DNA from 2 places in the Micromonospora sp. NBC_01638 genome. Region 2 is predicted to be linked to the other one. Evidence: riboswitches for the same ligand, from Rfam matches in the RefSeq annotation. Region 2 holds a riboswitch; the other holds the start of a gene.
What was found. Region 2 has a riboswitch for cobalamin ahead of OG811_RS31585 (prenyltransferase/squalene oxidase repeat-containing protein). Riboswitches for the same ligand answer to the same signal wherever they lie in the genome.

Region 1: another riboswitch for cobalamin. It lies ahead of OG811_RS12395 (ABC transporter substrate-binding protein); the one in region 2 lies ahead of OG811_RS31585 (prenyltransferase/squalene oxidase repeat-containing protein).

What each region holds. Positions count from the first base shown of each region.
Region 1 covers NZ_CP109273.1:2,611,802-2,619,512, forward strand. The annotation lists gene OG811_RS12380 (DUF4229 domain-containing protein) at 1-213, shown strand, start outside; gene OG811_RS12385 (C39 family peptidase) at 299-1,636, opposite strand; gene OG811_RS12390 (M14 family zinc carboxypeptidase) at 1,848-3,725, shown strand; cobalamin riboswitch at 3,867-4,002, shown strand; gene OG811_RS12395 (ABC transporter substrate-binding protein) at 4,088-5,017, shown strand; gene OG811_RS12400 (FecCD family ABC transporter permease) at 5,031-6,128, shown strand; gene OG811_RS12405 (ABC transporter ATP-binding protein) at 6,182-6,964, shown strand; gene OG811_RS12410 (VOC family protein) at 6,985-7,711, opposite strand, start outside.
Region 2 covers NZ_CP109273.1:6,798,034-6,805,744, forward strand. The annotation lists gene OG811_RS31565 (ABC transporter ATP-binding protein) at 1-430, opposite strand, end outside; gene OG811_RS31570 (CbiQ family ECF transporter T component) at 427-1,608, opposite strand; gene OG811_RS31575 (LPXTG cell wall anchor domain-containing protein) at 1,677-2,627, opposite strand; gene OG811_RS31580 (prenyltransferase/squalene oxidase repeat-containing protein) at 2,624-5,356, opposite strand; cobalamin riboswitch at 5,450-5,580, opposite strand; cobalamin riboswitch at 5,633-5,756, shown strand; gene OG811_RS31585 (prenyltransferase/squalene oxidase repeat-containing protein) at 5,860-7,293, shown strand; gene OG811_RS31590 (hypothetical protein) at 7,294-7,617, opposite strand.

The DNA.
Region 1 (7,711 bases), 2.8 Mb from region 2:
CTGATGTTGGCGCTGGCCTTCTCTGCCGCGCTCTCCTTCTTCCTGCTGCGTGGCTGGCGGGACGAGATGGCCGAGGAGATGGCCAGCGCCGCCGAGCGCCGCCGCACCGAGAAGGAGCGCCTCCGCTCCGCCCTGGCCGGCGACGACGCCGAGGCCCCGCCCACCCCCACCAACCCGTCCACCCCCACCGAAGGCCCCGACCCCAAGCGTTGATCATGAAGTTATTGCCCGACACGCCGAGCGGTCGGGGCAATAACTTCATGATCAACCGGGGTGGGGGTGGGGGTGGGGGTGGGGGTTACCAGTTGGTGGAGCCGGGGACCTTGGGCCAGGGCTTACTGGTTGGCTTGATGAGGTATGCGACGCCGCCGGAGCCGCCGGAGACGCGGCCGCTGGCGTTGATCCGCTTGGTGCGCTGCCAGATCTGCTCGAACTGGGCGCGCTTGTAGACGTTGCGCACGACGTCGTTGCTGGACGAGGCGGGGTCGTTCACGATCACGTCGCCGTCGGCCGTGAAGCCGACCACCACGAAGAGGTGCCCGGAGGTGCCGTAGTTCGCCCCGTCCAGCTCGCTGGCGAGGAAGGACTGGCTGGTCACGACGGGGATGCCGGCGGCGATGAAGCGTTCCAGCTCGTCCAGGGAGTGCAGTCGGGTCACCCGAGCGTCCAGGCCGGGGAAGCTGGCCGCGTACGCGGTGTTGAACGGCCAGTTGCCGGCACCGTCGTACGCGTAGTCGAAGGTCATCCGGGCCGCGTGGTTGACGGTCGGGTCGGGGTAGGTCGGGTCCACCCAGGAGGTGTCGGCCGGGGACGGCTTGCGACCCCAGTATTCGACCACCATCTCCGTGGAGGTGGGTGAGCACCAGGCCTCGCCACCGCCGTCGTACTCGGGGTAGTGACCGGAGTGCACGTTCTGCGAGTAGCGCGGCACCGGCAGCTCGACGCCCCAGGCGATGTGTCCGGCGCTCGGCGTGACGGTGAACCGGTCCGGCACGGTGGAGCTCATCGCGCCGAGCATCCGGACCACCGGCGCGGCGGCCTGCCCGGGTGCCCGGTAGAGGGTCAGCCGCAGCTGGTACGACCGCAGCAGCACCCCGGCGGTGGCGTCGTCGATGCTGAAGGTGTCGGTCCAGATCGTCGACCAGGGATCGCCCTGCCGGTTGACGGTGGTCCGCTTGATGTCGCTGTCGCCGGACGCCCAGCGGCCCATGACGTACCACGGGGTCTGATCGCCGCTGGTGTAGTTGCCCTGCATCTCCACCTGGATCCAGGTGCCGGCGGGGGTCTCCGCGTTCCAGGAGGCGATCAGCTCGGTGGCGTCGAACCCGATCCGGGTCACCGGTGAGGTCCAGGTGCCGTACTCCCAGGTGCGGGTGGCGCCGGTGTGCGGGTCGGCGTACTCGGTGGTGCCGGCCGGTCGGGCCAGGGTGAGGCCCGCTCGGGCGCCGGGCACGACGCGGGTGCCGGCGCGGCTGCCCCGGTGCCAGTCGGCGGGCCCGGACCAGTCCTGGAAGGTGATCTGCTCGTCGTGAGTGGCGGCGGGCGGGCGGGCCGCCGTCGCGGGTGCGGTGGTGGCGAGCAGGGTGAGCGCGGTGACGCCGGCGAGGGCGGCCGCGCGCAGGCGGGATCTGACCATGAGTGCTCCGCGGTGTCGAGAGGGGCATCGTCGCTGGTCAGTTTCCCGCTTGGCGGGAAGTTTCGCCAGGGGTGGCCGGGTGGAAAAAACTTGCCGCCGGGATGATCGGCTCGGGATGCATTAGGCAACGATCAATATTGATATGACCATGTGGCAGGTGGTGAAGTGTCCTTCACCGAGCGGGATCTCCCGCCCATCGAGGAGGTAGTCCATGGCCCTCCGCACGCCCATCCCTCTCCGCCGCGTCCTGGTGCTCGCCGTCGTCACCGGGCTGGGAATCGTCACCGTCGCCGCCGGTCCGGTCGCCGCCCGACCGGCACCGGACCGCACCGCAGAGCCGGCCGCCGCCAGCTACCGGGTGCTCGGGCCCCGGACCCTCGCCGATCGCAACGCGGTGGCCCGCACCGGAGCCGCCATCGACTACTCCGAACACGGAGTCCTGCACATCTCGGCCACCGCGGGTGAGGCCGCCGCGATCGGCAAGCTCGGCTTCCGACTCGAACCGCTCGCCCCACCGCCCAACGCCGAGCGCGGCGCCGGCGAGATGGGCACGCTGGCCTTCCCGCCCGCCGACTCCAACTACCACGACTACGCGGAACTGACCGCCGTCGTGAACCAGGTCGTCGCCGACCATCCGGCGATCGCCCGCAAGATCAGCATCGGTTCGTCGTACGAGGGCCGCGACCTGATGGCGGTGAAGATCTCCGACAACGTCGGCACCGACGAGAACGAACCGGAGATCCTGTTCAACTCCCAACAGCACGCCCGTGAGCACCTGACCGTCGAGATGGCGATCTACCTGCTCAACCTCTTCACCGACAGCTACGGCGGCGACTCCCGGATCACCAACATCGTCAACAGCCGGGAGATCTGGATCGTGCCGACGGTCAACCCGGACGGCAGCGAGTACGACATCGCCACCGGGTCGTACCGGTCCTGGCGCAAGAACCGTCAGCCCAACAGCGGCTCGTCCAATGTCGGCACCGACCTGAACCGCAACTGGTCCTACAACTGGGGTTGCTGCGGCGGCTCGTCGGGCACCACCTCGTCGGAGACCTACCGTGGCCCGTCGGCGTTCTCCGCACCCGAGACGCAGGCACTGCGCAACTTCGTCAACGGCCGGGTGGTCGGTGGCGTGCAGCAGATCAAGGCCAACATCGACTTCCACACGTACTCGCAGTTGGTGCTCTGGCCGTACGGCTACACCACCGCGAACACCGCGACGGGGATGAACGCGGACCAGTACAACACCTTCGCCACCATCGGCCAGCAGATGGCGGCCACCAACAACTACACACCGGAGCAGTCCAGCGACCTCTACATCACCGACGGGGACAGCCTCGACTGGATGTGGGCCACCCACAACATCTGGGCGTACACCTTCGAGATGTATCCCGGTTCGTCCGGCGGCGGCGGCTTCTACCCGCCCGACGAGGTGATCCCCGCGCAGACCTCGCGCAACCGGGAGGCGGTGCTGCTGCTCAGCGAGTACGCCGACTGCCCGTACCGGGCCATCGGCAAGCAGGCGCAGTACTGCGGCGGTGGTGGTGGCACCACGGTCTGGTCGGACACCTTCGAAACCGCCACCGGCTGGACCATCAACCCGTCCGGCACCGACACCGCCACGGCCGGGGCGTGGGAACGGGGCGCCGCCCAGGCGACCACCTCCTCGGGCGCCAAGCAGCTCACCCCGTACGCCGGTGCCAACGACCTGGTCACCGGCGGGCTCGCCGGTTCGGCGGCTGGTGACTACGACGTCGATGGCGGCGTGACCAGCGCCCGGTCCCCGGCGGTGACCCTGCCGTCGTCCGGCACGCTGACCCTCTCCCTGGCCTGGTACCTGGCGCACGGCTCGAACGCCTCGTCGGCGGACTACCTGCGGGTGAGCGTGGTGCACAACGGCGGCACCACAGCGCTGCTCACCCAGGCCGGCGCGGCGACCAACCGCAACGGCAGCTGGGCGGTGGCGAACCTCAACCTCACCCCGTACGCCGGCCAGTCGGTACGCATCCTCGTCGAGGCGGCGGACGCCTCCGGAGCCAGCCTGGTGGAGGCGGCTGTGGACAACGTCACCATCACCTCCTCCTGATCGGGTGGGGCCCCGTCCCACCCCCCGACAGGGCCCCACCCCCCTCCCACCCCCTCCCGCCCCCTCTCCCCGCGCTGATCTAGGGCATATTGTCGTGATCTGAGATCAACTCACGCCGATATGCCCTAGATCAACAGGCTGGTCTCAGCGATGCGCTACCGTCTTAGCGACCAGTCCGCAGCGAAGCCGGTGCGAAACCCGGCGCTGTCCCGCAACTGTGATGCCCCACCGACGGTGGGGACGAGCCAGGTCGCCTGCGGATCGGTCGCGAAACGCGCTCTCGAGGAAGGGCGCCTCGTGGGCGGGCGTACGAAAGTCCCTGTCGGCGAAGCACCACACTCCTCGACCGACAGGAGGCCCCCATGTTCAGACGTACACCTCGGCTCTTCGCCGCAACCCTCGCGGTCGCCGCGCTCGTCCTCGGCGCCTGCGCCGAGAAGGCCGACGACCAGCCGAGCGCGGGCACCGCAGCCGCCGCCTACCCGGTGACGGTCGGTGCGCTCACCCTCGACAAGCGCCCCGAGAAGATCGTCTCGCTGGCGCCCACCGCCACCGAGATCCTCTTCGCGATCGGTGCCGGCCCGCAGGTGAGCGCCGTCGACGACCAGTCCAACTACCCGGCCGACGCGCCCAAGACCGACCTCTCCGGTTTCCAACCGAACGCCGAGGCGATCGCCGGCAAAAACCCCGACCTGGTGGTGCTCTCCGACGATCGGAACAAAATCGTCGAGCAGCTCGGCAAGCTGAAGATCCCGGTCTACCTGACCCCGGCGGCGACCACCCTGGACGACTCGTATCGGCAGATCACCGAGCTGGGCACGCTGACCGGGCACGCCGACCAGGCCACCGACGTCGCCACCCGGATGAAGGACGACATCGCCAAGCTGGTCAAGGACCTGCCGCAGCGCACCGAGAAGCTCACGTACTTCCACGAGCTGGGTCCGGAGCTGTACAGCGCCACCAGCAAGACCTTCATCGGCTCGCTCTACAGCCAGGCCGGTCTGACCAACATCGCCGACCCCGCTGACGCGGACGGCAAGAACGCTGGCTACCCGCAGCTGTCCCAGGAGTTCATCGTCAACGCCGACCCGGACTTCGTCTTCCTGGCCGACTCCAAGTGCTGCCAGCAGAACGCCGACTCGGTCAAGGCGCGCAGCGGCTGGGCCGGGCTCACCGCGGTGAAGAACAACCAGGTCGTCACGCTGGACGACGACATCGCCTCCCGCTGGGGTCCGCGGGTCGTGGACCTGCTCCGGGTCATCATCGACGCGGTAGCCAAGGTGCCCGCGTGACCGTCTTCCCTCGGTGACCGGGTCACTGTCCGTGGCCCGGTCCGCCGGGCCACAGTCGGTGGCCCGGCCTGCCGGGGTACGCCTGGGCTGGCTGGTCGCCGGGGTGTTCGCGGTGCTCGTCGCGCTCGTCGCCGGGGTGTCGCTCGGCCCGGTGAGCCTGCCACCGGGCAGCGTCGCCGCCGAGCTGCTCAACCTGATTCCGGGGTTGCACCTCGACAGCGGGCTGTCCGAGCGGGAGATCGCGATCGTCACCGAGCTGCGCCTGCCCCGGGTGGTGCTGGGTCTGCTCGTCGGCGGCCTGCTCGCCCTCGCCGGCGGCTGCTACCAGGGCGTGTTCCGCAACCCGCTGGCCGACCCGTACCTGCTCGGTGTGGCCGCCGGCGCGGGCCTCGCGGTGACCGCGGTGATCGCCCTCGGCGGCGCCGGCCGGCAGGGCGCGATCTCCGGGCTGCCGATGACCATCCCGCTGGCCGCGTTCGCCGGTTCGCTGCTCGCCGTGACGATGACCTATGTGCTCGGCGCGGCCGGCGGGCGGAGCGGCTCACCGGCGATGCTGATCCTGGCCGGGGTGGCGGTCTCCGCGTTCCTCTCCGCCGGGCAGACGTACCTGCTGCAACGACACTCCGACAGCATCCAGCCGGTCTACTCCTGGCTGCTCGGCCGGCTGGCCACCGCCGGCTGGCACGACGTGCTGCTGGTGCTGCCGTACGCCGCGTTGACCACCGTGGTGGTGCTGCTGCACCGCCGCGAGCTGGACGTCCTCGCGGTCGGCGACGACGAGGCGAGGAGCCTGGGCCTGCACCCGCAGCGCACCCGCTACCTGCTGATCGCCGCCGCTTCCCTGGGCACCGCGGCGGCGGTCTCCGCGACCGGCCTGATCGGCTTTGTCGGCATCATCGTGCCGCACACCGTCCGGCTGCTCGCGGGGTCGAGTTACCGGGTGATCCTGCCGTTGTCGCTGCTGTTCGGCGGCGCGTTCCTGGCGCTGACCGACGTGGTGGCCCGCACGGCCGCCGCCCCGGCTGAGGTGCCGATCGGAGTGGTGACCGCCCTACTGGGCGGCCCGTTCTTCGTCCTCGTGCTGCGGACCGCCCGGCGGGTGCTCACGTGAGCCCCGAGACTGCCGCTGGTCCGTCCGCTGTCGGCCGGTTTGTCGACGGCGGCGTGCCGGCGGTCGAGGTGCGGGGGCTGCACGTCAGCCTGGACGGCACGCCGATCCTCACCGGCGTCGACCTCACTGTCGCCGCCGGCGAGTGGGTCACCGTGATCGGCCCGAACGGCGCCGGCAAGTCGACCCTGTTGCGCGCCGTCGGCGGCCTGCTGCCCGCGCCGGGGGCGATCACCCTGTTCGGTACGCCGAGCGCCGCGCTGCGCCGCCGGGACCGCGCCCGGGTGGTGGCCACGGTGGCACAGTCCCCGGTGGTGCCGCCCGGCATGTCGGTGCTGGACTACGTGCTGCTCGGCCGCACCCCGTACATCTCGACGTTGGGCCGGGAGTCGACCGCCGACGTCGATGCCGTGCACGAGGTGCTCGACCTGTTGGACCTGAGTGGCTTCCATCGCCGCGAGCTGGCCACCCTCTCCGGCGGCGAACGGCAGCGGGTGTTCCTCGCCCGGGCACTCGCCCAGGGGGCGACGCTGCTGCTGCTCGACGAGCCCACCAGCGCACTTGACATCGGCCACCAGCAGGAGGTGCTGGAGCTCGTCGACCAGTTGCGCCGCGAGCACCGCCTGACCGTCCTCGCCACGATGCACGACCTCTCCCTGGCCGGCGAGTACGCCGACCGGATGGTGATGCTCGCCGACGGTCAGGTGGTGGCCGCCGGGACTCCACACGAGGTGCTGACCGAACACCTGCTCGCCACCCACTACCGGGCCAGCGTCCGGGTCGTCCCCGGCGCCCACGGCCCCCTGGTGGTCCCCGTCCGCCCCAACCCCCACCGCTGACGCCCGAGGTGCCGGGCAGGTCAGGGGCCAAGGTCGATGACGGAGAAGAGGGCGCCCTGGGGGTCGCGTAGGGCTGCGAACCGGCCCGCCGGGATGTCACGGGGCGGGACCAGGATCGTCCCGCCCAACTCGGCGGCGCGGGCCGCTGCGGCGTCCGCGTCGGCCACCGCGAAGTACACCGTCCAGTACGCGGGCAGGTCGGCCGGGAAGTCGTCGGCCAGCGGCGGCATCATGCCGGCGACGATCTGCGTCCCGAGCCGCCACCCGGTGTAGGTCATCCCGCCGACCGGCTGGTCGTCCGGCTGCCAGCCGAACACCAGCTCGTAGAAGACCTTCGCGCCCTCGGGGTCGGGGGTGACCAGCTCGTTCCAGCTCATCGCGCCCGGCACGTTGAACACTTCGGCGCCGGTCATCGCCAGCGGCTGCCAGACGCTGAACGTGGCGCCGGCCGGGTCGGCGAAGACCGCCATCCAGCCCCGGTCGAACACCTCGAACGGCGGCACGACGACCTGCCCGCCGGCCCGTTCGACCCGGCCGGCGACAAGTTGCGCGTCGTCGGTGGCGAGGTAGGTCGACCAGATCGGCACCTGGTCGGGGATTGCTGGCGGCCCGGCCCCGGCCACTGGCTTGCCGCCGAGCAGAAAGACGGTGTAACCGCCCGCCTCGGGCTCGGGTGTCACCCGGCCGGTCCAACCGAACAGCTCCGGGTAGAAGCGCCGCGCGTCGGTCAGGTCCGGGGTGGCCAGG
Region 2 (7,711 bases):
CGGAGAGTTCATGCAGGCCACGGTGGCGCAGGTCGGCGAGGCCGAGCAGGTCGAGGGTCTCCTCCACCCGGGTTCGCATGACCGCCGGGTCGAGGGCGAGCTGTTCCATCCCGTACGCCAGCTCCTCCTCGACGGTGTCGGTGACGAACCCGGCGACCGGGTCCTGCCCGACCACGCCGACCAGGTCGGCGAACTCACGGGGTGGGTGGTCGGCGGTGTCCCGGCCGGCGATGCGCACGCTGCCCTGGAGGGTGCCGCCGCTGAAGTGCGGGACGAGGCCGTTGATCGCGGCGAGCAGTGTCGACTTGCCCGCGCCGGTGTGGCCGACGACCAGGCACAGCTCCCCCTCGTCGATGTCGAGGTCGACGTCGCGGAGGGTGGGGCGGGGCACGCCGTCGTACGTGATGCTGACGCGCTCGAAGCGGATCATGACGGTGCTCCTGCGGTGTCGGCGGCGCCGCGGCGCACAGCGGCGGCGGGCTGCGGTCGGTGCGGGCGCGGCGGTGTCGGTGCGGCGATCGCCGCGAGGGCGGCGACGAGGATCGCGGCGGCCGGTAGGGCGGGCAGGCTGGGCCAGTGCAGCGGGTAGAGGCTCGGGTTGAGCGCGGCGGGGTCGTAGCCGGTGCCGGCACCGAGGACGATGGCCGTGACGACGCCGCAGCCGGCGACCGTCCACTCCGGCCACTGCCACGGGTCGGGTCGGTAGCGGCTGCGGGAGACCCGACGCCCACCGAGCGCCATTCCGGCGACGCAGAGCAGCACACCGCCGCCGAGGCCGCCGAGCCCGACCGGGTGCGGTACGCGCGGGTCGAGCAGGCCGTACACGCCGACGCACAGGCCGGCCATGCCGGTGAGCATGAGGACGCCGGTGAGCCGCCGCGAGCCCGGGGTGGCGGTGCCGACCCGCCCGTAGCCGCGGGAGTCCATGGCGGCGGCCAGCCGCAGTGACCGGTCCAGCGCGTCGTGCAGGACCGGCATCACGATGGCCCGCAGGGCACCGAGGCCCCTGGCCCGCCCGGCGCGCAGTCGGCGGGCACGGGCGACCCGTTGCACGCTCTCCACGAGTTGCGGTGCGACGCTCAGCGAGACAGTGACGGCGACACCGAGTTCGTACAGCGCGCCGGGGAGGACCCGCAGTGCGCGTTTGGGGTTGGCGAGGCTGTTGGCGGCGCCGATGCAGCACAACAGGCAGGCCAGCCGGAGCCCGTCGACGGAGGCGGACAGGGTCGCCTCCAGCGACACCGGACCGCCGATCTGGATTCCCGCGTACCACTCGGGCGTGGGCAGATGCGGGAGCTGGAACAGGATGTGGTCGTCGGGGGTGACGCCGGAGGCGAAGACGGTCCGGAACACCACCCGGATGGCGATGATGATCAGGGCGAGGTAGAGGTAGTAGCGGAACGCCCGTGCCCAGGGCGCGTCCGTACGACGGGCGGTGACGACGAACCCGAGCACCGCGAAGATGAGCAGCAGCAGGAGCGGGTTGCTGGTGCGGCTCGCGGCGGTGGCCAGCGCGAGCGCCCACAGCCACCAGGCCACCGGGTGCAGGGGGCGCGGCAGCCGGGCGACCGCGAGGCGGTGCAGAAGGCCGGTACGGATCGGGCGCATCGGGTTAGTCCTTGCTGCTTCGCTTCGCGAAGCGGCCCTAATCGGGAGGAAGTAGGTCTACTTCCGAGTTAGGTGCGGCGGCGGCGCCAGCCGACGACACCGCCGACGAGGGCGAGCAGCGCCAGCAGCCCGACGGTAATCAGTGTCGGCAGCGCCGAACCGGTGTCCTGACGAGCGGCAGTCGCGGTGGGTTCCGCGTCGAGAACGCGTGGTCCGTCGGTGGTGGCGCTCGACGACCCGGACGGCACCACCGGTCCCGGAGATGTCGCCACGGTGGCCGGAGGCGTGGGCGCGCCACTGACCGGGATCGACGGCGGCGCTCCGGCCGGCGGAAGGCCGGGCGGCGGGTTGCCGACGCCGGGGTCGCCCGGCGGCGGGTTGCCAGGGCCCGGTGGGTTACCGGCGCCCGGTGGAATTCCGCCGCCTGGCTGGGCCGGGGTGGGCGCGGCGGGGGGCGGAGCGGCGGTGGCCGCGCCGGTCGGTTTGCTGTTGCGGGCGCGGACGCTGTCCGGACTGAACCGGGGCCGCCCCTCGGTGCCCCCGATGTCGGTCGCCCCGAAGATCCACAGGTCGACGCTGCCGGGCTTGGGCTTGTAGCTCATCGCGCCGAGTTGGCTGTAGACCCAGCTGTTCTGCCCCGGGTCGGCGTGCCAGTACGACCAGTACGCGCTGGCCGGCGGGGTGAGCGCACACCTCTCGTTCGCCGGGGTGGGGTACTGGGTGCCGCCCTGGTGGCCCGCGTAACCGATCCGGCAGATGAACGCCGGCCCGTCGTGCTGCGTTCCGGTGGTGCGCCAGCCGCCCTGGTTGAGCAGTTGGTAACCGGTGGTCGGGGTGGTGCCGCAGGAGCGCAGGAGCGGCCCGCCCCACGCGCTGAAGTCGACAGCGAGGATCACCCCGGACGAGGTGGTGCACTGCCCGATCGGCAGCGGGTCGGCCAGCGCCGGCGCGGGCGTCACCGCCAGCGCGGCGACGATCGACAGGGCCGCGATCGAGCGGCACCACCTGCGGACCGTCACGACAGACCCCCTGTGTTGGAAACCGCGCGACGGCGCGCGGAGACCCGCAGCAGGATGCCCGCGACGACGAGCACCAGCGCCAGCAGGGTGATCGTGACGATCGACCAACCGGTGCGGGGCAGGTTGCCCGACGAGTGCCCGCCGGTGCCGGCCGACGGCGGCGTCACACTGGGGGCGCCCGACGGGGACGACGACTGACTCGCGGTCGGGGTCGGCGTCGCGGTCGGGGTCGCCGTCGGGGTGCCTGACGGGTCCGGGCCCGGCAGCTCGTGCACGTCCCGGGTCAGGGCGGCGAACGAGATGCCTGTCGCGCCGCCGACCACCTGGGTGGACGCGCGCACGTCCGAGCCGGCCTGGCCCCCGGCAGCGACTGTGAACCCGCCATCGTCGTTCTGCTGGCCGGCCAGGAACGACAACGCCTTGTCGACCTGTCGGGCGTAGGTGGTGCCGCGCAGGCTGAGGCCCTGGATCGCGAGCGCTGTGGAGTTGGTGGAGTCGCCGGCCGCGCCGGGGAACCCACCGTGCTCCTTCTGCGTCGACACGATCCAGGTCAGCGCCTTGTCGACGGCGCTGACCGCAGCCGGGTCGTCGGTCAACGGCGCGAGAGCCATCGCGGCCATCGCGGTGCTGTCGACGTCCCGGTCGGCGTCCGCCGCAGGGATGAGGCTGGGGAACGACCCGTCGGCGCGCTGCAAACCCTTGAGGAAGTCGACCGGCTTGGCGGCCGCGTCGCCCTGTCCGGCGCGGCGCTGCGCGATGATGCCGAGCGACTGCCCGAACACCGAGGTGGCGTACCGGTAGTTGCCCGCCCCGGCGCAGCCGGCCAGCTCGTCGAGCTTGGTACAGGTCACGTCGCCCAGCGCGGCGATCAGGTCATGTCCGCCGAAGAAACGTGGGTCGTAGCCGGTGACCTGGGCGAGGAGGGCGACCTTGCCGATCGCGCCGCCGGCGGCGTAGTCGGTGCCGATGCCGAGCCACGTGTCCACTGTGAATCCGCTGTCGCCGACCGCGCCGCCACCGCGCAGGAACTCGACGATCGCCCGCAGCTTGGCGTCGTCCCCGCCGGTGGCGGCCAGGGCGTAGGCGCCGTCGATGCTCAACCCAAAGTCGGGGAAGCCGGGAAACGACTCGTAGTACCTGCCGTCGATCAGATTGGTCGGCGCGACGAGGTAGGACACCCCCTTGACCAGATCGGGTCGCGGCCCGGCCGGCGGCAGCTTCGTCTCACCCAGGGTGGCGAGGTTCTTTCCGGCCAGCGCGAGCGCGGCGGCGGCCGTGGCGGCCAGGTCCGCGTCCGGGTTGCTCGGGTCGGGGTTGAGCCCACCGCCGGTGACGATCCGACCGACCAGCAGACCGGTGGCGGTGGCGGCCCGGTCGGCGAGGCCCAGCACGGCGAGGGCCTGCGCTGCGTACCCGGTGGAGTAGGTGTCGGTGACCCCGGCGCCGGTGTACGGCTGGTAACCGCCGTCGGTCTCCTGTGCGCCGGTCAGGAACGCTTTGGCCGAACCCAGCGGGTCATCCTGGCCGCCGAGCGCGTGCATCGTCAGGACGGCGAGCGTCGTGGCGGCGAGGTCCGGATCGCAGAACTCGCCTGGGCTGAGCCAGAGGCCACCGAAGGCCTCGGTCGCGCACTGCTGCTCGGTCAACCGGGTGACGGTCACGGCGGGCGGCGTGACGCCGGCCCGCTTGAGCGCGAGCAGCGCGGTCGCGTGGGTCAACGGTCCGCTCGATCCGGCGAAGTCACCCGCGGCGGCACAGCCGGCATCGAAGTCGGTCGCGGCGCACACCCGATCGGTGAGCGTGGCGATCAGGTCCCGGTCGCCGAACGTGCGGGGATCGCCGCCGGTGATCGTGGCGAGGAGCGCGAGGTTGGCGACGTTGGCAGTGTGTGGTGGGGCGGTGTCGCCGTTCGGGAAGATCGCGGCGTCGACGTGTGCCCGGAGGTAGTCGACGATCTTCGTGAGGGTCTGAGCCTGACCGCCGGTCCCGGCCAGGGCGGTGGCGACGGCAATGGTCCGGTAGTAGTCGACCCCGCCGTTGTCGACGTGGTCGCCGTCGGTGAGCTGCCCCACCAGGTAGCTCGCGACGGCCTTGACCTGGGCTTCCGTCGGCCGCGCCGGCTCGGGCGTCCCGGTCGGGGTTAAGGTCGGAGTTGCGGTCGGAGTCGGAGTCGGGCCGGTCGCGCGTACCGAGGCGGGGGTGAAGCTCGGTGCGCCGGTGGTGCCACCGATGTCGGTGCCGCCGAAGACCCACGCCTCGACCTCACCCGGGCCCGGTCGCTGCGACATCGCGCCGAGTGGACTGTAGGTCCAGTGGTCCTGCCCGGCCGGGGCGATCCAGTAGGACCAGTAGGCCGTCGCCGGCGGCGTCAGCTGGCACGCCTCGTCGGCCGGCGTCGGGTGCTCGGCGCCGGCGTCGAAGTCGGGCGAGCCGATCCGGCAGATGAACCCGGGCCCGTCGTGAGCGGTGCCGGTCGTGGTGAAGCCCGCCTCGTGCAGCAGGTCCAGACCGGTGGTCGGGGTGGCGTCGCAGCCCCGCAGCAACGGCCCGCCCCACGCGCCGAAGTCGACCGCGACGACAGCGCCCTGGGTCGGGGTGCAGGACTCCAGTGGATCGGCGAGCGCCGCACGGGTCGGCACCACCAGCGCCAACGCGCCGAGCGTCACCGCGGCGACCAACGCCAACCACGGCGCGGAACTCCGCGACGTTCGACTGACCAGTGGGGACATGGCGACTCTCTCAGGGGGTAGCGGCGCAGGCGCGGACGCGGACCCCGAGGACAAGTCCCGGAAATCTGGCTCCGCGCCGTGTACCTCGACGGCGCTGCGGTGCACTATCCAGCCAGGTAATCCGACTCGTCCCGAAACGGGACCTACGGCTGCGGGCCAGCGCCGGACTTTGACCGGCTTCCCCTGACTGCTGGATCGCGGTCATCGGACCACAGCAGCAACCACCTCGTCAACGCGAGGACGTGTCATCTACCTAACAGCGCGCGGTAGGGCTTTCCTCCCATACCGTGACCGCGTCATCGCGTGGGGGAACCCGGTGGGAATCCGGGGCTGACGCGCAACGGTGAGGACGGTTCACCCGTCCCGAGCCCGACTACCCACGTGGTGACGCAGCACCTGCGGTATCCGTCCCACGCGTCCTGCGGCCGGCCCGCCCCGCTCCGCCGGCTCTTCCGCTGGGTCCCGGGTCGAGGCAGTCGTGCCCCGTACCCCAAGGAGACCTGATGTCCTCGCGCCTTTCCTCCGGCAGTCGCCGGAGACGTCTCGCGGCCGTTCCCGCCGCTGCGCTGATCGCCACCGTCGTCGCGGTCGCGGCAGGGGCCGCACCGGCCGCCGCGACCTCGACGGCGGCACAGATCGCCACCGCCAAGACCAACGGCGTCGCCTACCTGCGCACCCTGCAGGCCACCGACGGCAGCTACGCCAGCGGCGGGCTGTCGAACGAGTGGGCGTTCAGTGCGTTCGCCCCCGCCGGTGTCGCGGCCGTGGACGTCTATCCCTCCGGCGACACGACCAAGAACGCCCGCACCGTGTACCGCAACCAACTCTCGGCCGCGTCCTGGCCGAGCACTTCTCCCGTCGTGACCGACTACGAGCGCGGCGTCCTGAACGCCTACGCCGCCGGCATCGACCCCGCTCGCGTCTCGCCCGCCCGCAACCTGATCGCCGACACCATCGCCTACTGGCAGACCGGCTCGGCCGGCTACTACGGCCCGCCGGCCAACGTCAACGGCACCATCTTCGCCACCCTCGCCCTGGCCGGCGCGAAGACCCAGACCGGTGCCGCCCGCGTACCGCAGGCGCTGCTCGACCTGTCGGTCACCCGGATCCGCAACAACCAGCACAACGACGGCGGCTGGACCTTCACCCAGGCCGAGGGCAACCCCACCCAACTCGCCGCCGCCAGCGACATCGACATGACCGGCGCCGCCATGGCCGCCCTCTGCGTCGCCGGCGTTCCCAACACCGACACCGACATCGTCCAGGCGAAGAACTTCCTCAAGGGCAAGCTCGTCAACTCCTCGGGTGCCTTCACCTCGATGTTCGGCGTCAACACCGACTCCAACGCCTGGGCCGTCTCCGGGCTCAACGCCTGCGGCATTCCCAGCCAGGGCACCGACTTCACCACCACCGCCGGTAAGACCCCGATCGACTTCCTCCGCGCGCAGCAGCTCACCGGCGGCGGGTTCAAGTACCTCACCACCAACACCACCCCATCGGCGTACGCCTCGATCGACGCGGTGCGGGCCCTGGCTGGCGCGGGCTACACCGCCGCTCCCCCGACCCCGGTCACCGCCGGCGCGCCCACCTGGGTCGCGGCGAGCGGATTCACCGCCGGCACCGCCACCCGGCTCGCCGTGATCATCGACAACAGCAGCGGCAGCATCAAGCCGTGCGCGGTCACCCTCACGCCGACCGCCACCACCACCACCCTCGGCGCCGTGCTGGACGCCGCCATCGGCGCAGCCGCCCCCAGCGGCTGCGTCACCGCCCTCAACCCGACCAGCGGCACCGGCACCATCACCTCGATCAACGGCCTGGCCAACAGCGGCTCCTCCACCTGGACGGTGTCCCGCGACGGCGGCACCCCGGTCACCGCGACCCGCGGCACGACAGTGACCGTCGGCGACACCATCTACCTGCGCTACGGCGTCTGATCAACCTGCGTCGCGTCGACGTGACCAGCGGCAGCGGGTGAGCCGGCCGCTGGTTACGTCAACGTCGGACCGGCTACCCGCACGAATCGTCGACAGGGTCGGCAGGGCGAGGACGCGCACCCCTGAGTCTCGGGCGGGTGCTTCGAGGTTGGAGGCCCCGGCGAGGCGGCCCTCCAGGCGGGCGAGGCGACGCCGGGCATCGTGCAGTTGCTGGCGAAGCTGGTGCGCCTGGGCTTCGCTCGCGCCGAGCTGCCGGCGGCAGGCATCGAGGCGGTTGAAGTCCGCGACGGCAAGGACAGCCACCTCCCGGCCGTCGATCGTCATGACCAGGTGGTCGATCTTCCTGCGCATGGGCCGTCTCCCGACGGGCGATGGGGAAGCTACAGCGCCCCGCGGGGCCCCGCAGATCTGCGGGGCC